DNA from 2 places in the Streptomyces sp. NPDC111606 genome. Region 1 is predicted to be linked to the other one. Evidence: riboswitches for the same ligand, from Rfam matches in the RefSeq annotation. Region 1 holds a riboswitch; the other holds the start of a gene.
What was found. Region 1 has a riboswitch for S-adenosylmethionine ahead of thrC (threonine synthase). Riboswitches for the same ligand answer to the same signal wherever they lie in the genome.

Region 1 (2,193 bases):
CACGGAGTACGTGCGCGGCTCGAACCCGTCCTCGCCCCGCTCGAACTGAGTCAACGCCGGCCGGACGAGATGGCCGCGCGCCAGCCGCAGCTGGGCCGTGCGGTAGATCGCGGCGGACATCCGGCCCAGGGCCTGTCCGTCCTGGTGGCGGTGCTTGCGGACGCCCACGTCCACCTGGGCCAGCGCGTCGAGGCCCACCAGATGCAGGGCGTCGACCAGCATGCCCAGCTCCACGCCGTACCCGACGGGGAACGGGAGCTGTTCCAGCAGGGAGCGGCGGGCCGCGTACTCGCCGCCCAGCGGCTGCACGAAACCGGCCAGCTGCGGCCAGTGCATGTTCAGCAGCGGGCGGGCCATCAGCTCGGTCACCCGGCCGCCCTGTCCGGCCGCCCCGCCGAGGGGACGGTCGTACATGCCCTTGACCAGGTCGACCCCGGGGTCGGTGAGCAGCGGGCCGACGATCCCGGAGACGAAGTCGGAGGAGAACTCCTTCAGGTCCGCGTCGATGAAGCAGACGATGTCCCCGGTCGTGACGAGGAGCGAGCGCCACAGGACCTCGCCCTTGCCGGGCACGGCCGGGACGCGCGGGAGGATCGCGTCCCGGTGCACCACGGTGGCGCCCGCCGCGGCGGCCACCTCGGAGGTGCGGTCCGTGGACCCGGAGTCGACGACGACGATCTCGTCGACCAGCGGGACCTGCTGCATGAGGTCGTGACGGATGATCGCGACGATGTCGCCGACCGTCTCCTCCTCGTTCAGCGCGGGCAGCACGACGGAAACCGACTGGCTTGAACGCTGTTTGGCGGCGAGTATGTGGTGGAGCGGGCGATCGGTCGCGGACCAGGAGCGGGTGCTCAGCCAGCGCTCGACTTCTTCCAGCACAGTCGGCGACTCCTCACTGTCGTGATCACAGCAGGTAATCGTGTGATCCATCTCGCGGTTCGGACGACTATCTCAACTGTCCTGGCCTTCGGTTACAGTCTTGAACAACGCGGGTGACCATCGCATGTCCGAGGTCGCCCGTAGTTGACAACCGAATACAGCTCATCCAGAGGGGCAGAGGGAAACGGCCCGATGAAGCCCCGGCAACCCTCCAGCCGGTCTCGTGGCGATCACTGTCGATCGTCTCCGCGAGGCTCCCGGCTAGGGAAGGTGCCAAATCCGTCTCACGGCGAGATGCGTCGTGAGGAAGATGAGGAGAAAGGGCCTCGCCTCACATGGCTGTGCAGACTGTTGCAAGCACCACCGACTCCACCGTAGACCTTGGTCCCGCCGCGGCGCTGTCCTGCCGCGAGTGCGGTCACCGGGTACCCCTCGGACCGGTCTTCGCGTGCGAGGAGTGTTTCGGCCCGCTGGAGATCGCTTACGACTTCTCGGCCTACGACACCGAGGAGCTCCGCAAGCGGATCGAAGCCGGCCCCGCGAACATCTGGCGCTATGCGCCCCTGCTGCCCGTCCCGGCCGACGTGGCCACCAAGCCGAACATCAACCCCGGCTGGACCAAGCTCGTCAAGGCCGACAACCTCGCGAACGAGCTCGGCGTCGACGCCGGCAAGCTGTTCGTCAAGGACGACTCAGGCAACCCGACGCACTCCTTCAAGGACCGCGTCGTCGCCCAGGCCATCGAGGCCGCGCGCGCCTTCAACTTCACCACCCTCTCCTGCTCCTCCACCGGCAACCTCGCCGGTGCGGTGGGCGCCGCCGCCGCCCGCGCCGGCTTCCGGTCCTGCGTGTTCATCCCGCACGACCTGGAGCAGGGCAAGGTCGTCATGGCCGCGGTCTACGGCGGCGAGCTCGTCGGCATCGAGGGCAACTACGACGACGTGAACCGTTTCTGCTCCGAGCTGATCGGCGACCCGGCCGGTGAGGGCTGGGGCTTCGTCAACGTCAACCTGCGGCCGTACTACGCCGAGGGCTCCAAGACCCTGGCGTACGAGATCTGCGAGCAGCTCGGCTGGCAGCTGCCGGACCAGCTGGTCGTGCCGATCGCCTCCGGCTCGCAGCTCACGAAGATCGACAAGGGTCTGCAGGAGCTGATCAAGCTCGGGCTCGTCGAGGACAAGCCGTACAAGATCTTCGGTGCGCAGGCCGAGGGGTGCTCGCCGGTGTCGACCGCGTTCAAGGCGGGCCACGACGTCGTCCGGCCGCAGAAGCCGAACACCATCGCCAAGTCGCTGGCGATCGGCAACCCGG
Region 2 (2,193 bases), on a different contig from region 1:
GCCCCGAAACTCACCCGGATGGCGTTCAGGGACTTCTCGCCCGGCGCGGCCTCCGGTGCCCCGCACTCGCCCTGCGTCTGCGGGTCGCTGCCCAGCAGGGTGCGGACCAGGGGGTGGGCGCAGAACAGCCCGTCCCGCACCCCGATGCCGTACTCGGCGGAGAGGGCGGCGGCGAAGTGGGAGCTGTTCCAGCCCTCGACGACGAAGGAGATGACGCCGACGCGCGGGGCGTCGTCGCCGAAGAGGGAGAGGACCCGGACCTCGGGGACCTCGGCGAGGCCCGCGCGGACCTTCTCGATCAGGTACTGCTCACGGGCGACGAGCGTGTCGAAGCCGGCCTCCGTGAGCGCCTTGCAGGCGGAGGCGATGGAGTAGGCGCCGATGACGTTCGGCGAGCCGGCCTCGTGGCGGGCGGCGCTCTCGTGCCACTCCACGTCGACGCCCCCGTCCCCACGCCGCGACACCTTCCGCGAGGCACCGCCGCCCGCGAGGTACGGCTCCGCCGCGCGCAGCCAGTCGGAGCGGCCGGCCAGGACGCCGGAGCCGAACGGGGCGTACAGCTTGTGGCCGGAGAAGGCGACCCAGTCGACGTCCAGGTCACGCACGCTCACCGGGTGGTGCGGGGCCAGCTGGGCGGCGTCGAGCACGATGCGGGCGCCGTGCGCGTGGGCGGCGGCCGCGAGCTCCCGTACGGGCCACAGCTCACCCGTGACGTTCGAGGCGCCGGTGACACAGACCAGGGCCGGGCCATAGGGGTCGCGGTCGGCGAGGGCGCACTCCAGGGTCTCGACGGCCTGGCGGGGGGTGCGGGGCGCGTTGAGGTACGTGACGCGGGCATCGCGCCACGGCAGCAGGGAGGCGTGGTGCTCGGTCTCGAAGACGAAGACCTGGCAGTCGGCCGGCAGGGCGGCTGCGAGGAGGTTCAGCGAGTCGGTGGTGGACCGGGTGAAGATCAGCTGATCGTCGGCGCGGCAGTCGAGGAACTCGGTGACCGTCCTGCGGGCGTTCTCGAACAGGTCGGTGGAGAGCTGGGAGAGGTAGCCGGCCCCGCGGTGGACGCTGCCGTAGTACGGCGCGTAGGCGGCGACGTCGTCCCAGACGCGCTGGAGGGCGGGGGCGCTGGCGGCGTAGTCGAGCGCCGCGTAGGTCACCTCGCCGCCGGTGACGAGCGGGACGGTGACATCACGGCCCAGAACGGGCAGGGAGGCACAAACGGACTGGTCGGCGGCAGCGGTGGAGACAGACATGGCGAACTCCCGTGAGGGGCATGCCGACTGAGCGGCAGGCGGGAAAGAGAAAAGGGTCTGCGGAGGCGGGGCTCTGCGGCCCTATCGCATTCGCTTGCTCACGGAAGACTCCCTCGAACGACCAGGACCCCTGGTTTCGAGAGGGGCCCGCGCTTGCCGTAGACCTCGCTGCCTACGGCCTGGTCTTCACCCGGGGCACCCCGCCACGGACGGAGGGTTGCCGGACAGTCGGCCGGGGCCTCATGACTGTCACTCATGACCTGGTCCAATATCCTGCCACACGATCTTCGGCTCGCAAGGCGCAGTCCAGGATCCGGACTGCGCCCTGCGTCACATCGTGCGCAACTCAGGTGTTGCTGGCCGCCACCCAGCGCTCCAGCGTCCGCTTGGCCGCCCCCGAGTCGATCGACTGGGCCGCCTTCGCCATCCCGAGCCGGATCTGCTCGGCGAGCGGGGCGTCCGTCTGCTCCAACGCCACCAGCGCCGCCGCCGAGTTGAGCAGTACGGCGTCCCGCACCGGCCCCGGCTCACCGTCCAGCAGCCGCCGGGCGACCTCCGCGTTGTACGACGCGTCCGCGCCCCGCAGCGCCTCCACGGGCACCAGCTCGAGGCCGACGTCACGGGGGTCGAAGGCCTGCTCGGTCACCTTGCCGTCGCGCACCACCCACACCCGCGAAGTGGCGGTCGTCGTCAGCTCGTCGAGGCCGTCGTCGCCCCGGAACACCAGCGCGGACGACCCGCGCTCGGCCAGCACGCCGGCGATCAGTCCCGCCATCCGGGTGTCGAAGCAGCCCACCGCCGAAGCGGTGACCCGGGCGGGGTTGGTGAGCGGGCCCAGGAGGTTGAACGAGGTCGGAATCCCGAGGTCCCGTCGTACGCCACCGACGAACCGCATCGAGGGGTGGAACTTGGCCGCGAAGCAGAAGGTGATCCCGGCCTCGTCCAC

Region 2: it holds a riboswitch for S-adenosylmethionine, as region 1 does, so the genes downstream of both, ACZ7M7_RS02245 (aminotransferase class V-fold PLP-dependent enzyme) here and thrC (threonine synthase) in region 1, are expected to answer to the same signal.

What each region holds. Positions count from the first base shown of each region.
Region 1 is NZ_JBVKBY010000013.1:225,669-227,861, reverse strand. Features, by position in the region: gene ACZ7M7_RS37430 (glucosyl-3-phosphoglycerate synthase) at 1-882, opposite strand, end outside; SAM riboswitch class I at 1,042-1,199, shown strand; gene thrC (threonine synthase) at 1,218-2,193, shown strand, end outside.
Region 2 is NZ_JBVKBY010000001.1:484,325-486,517, forward strand. Features, by position in the region: gene ACZ7M7_RS02245 (aminotransferase class V-fold PLP-dependent enzyme) at 1-1,247, opposite strand, end outside; SAM riboswitch class IV at 1,392-1,508, opposite strand; gene trpD (anthranilate phosphoribosyltransferase) at 1,594-2,193, opposite strand, start outside.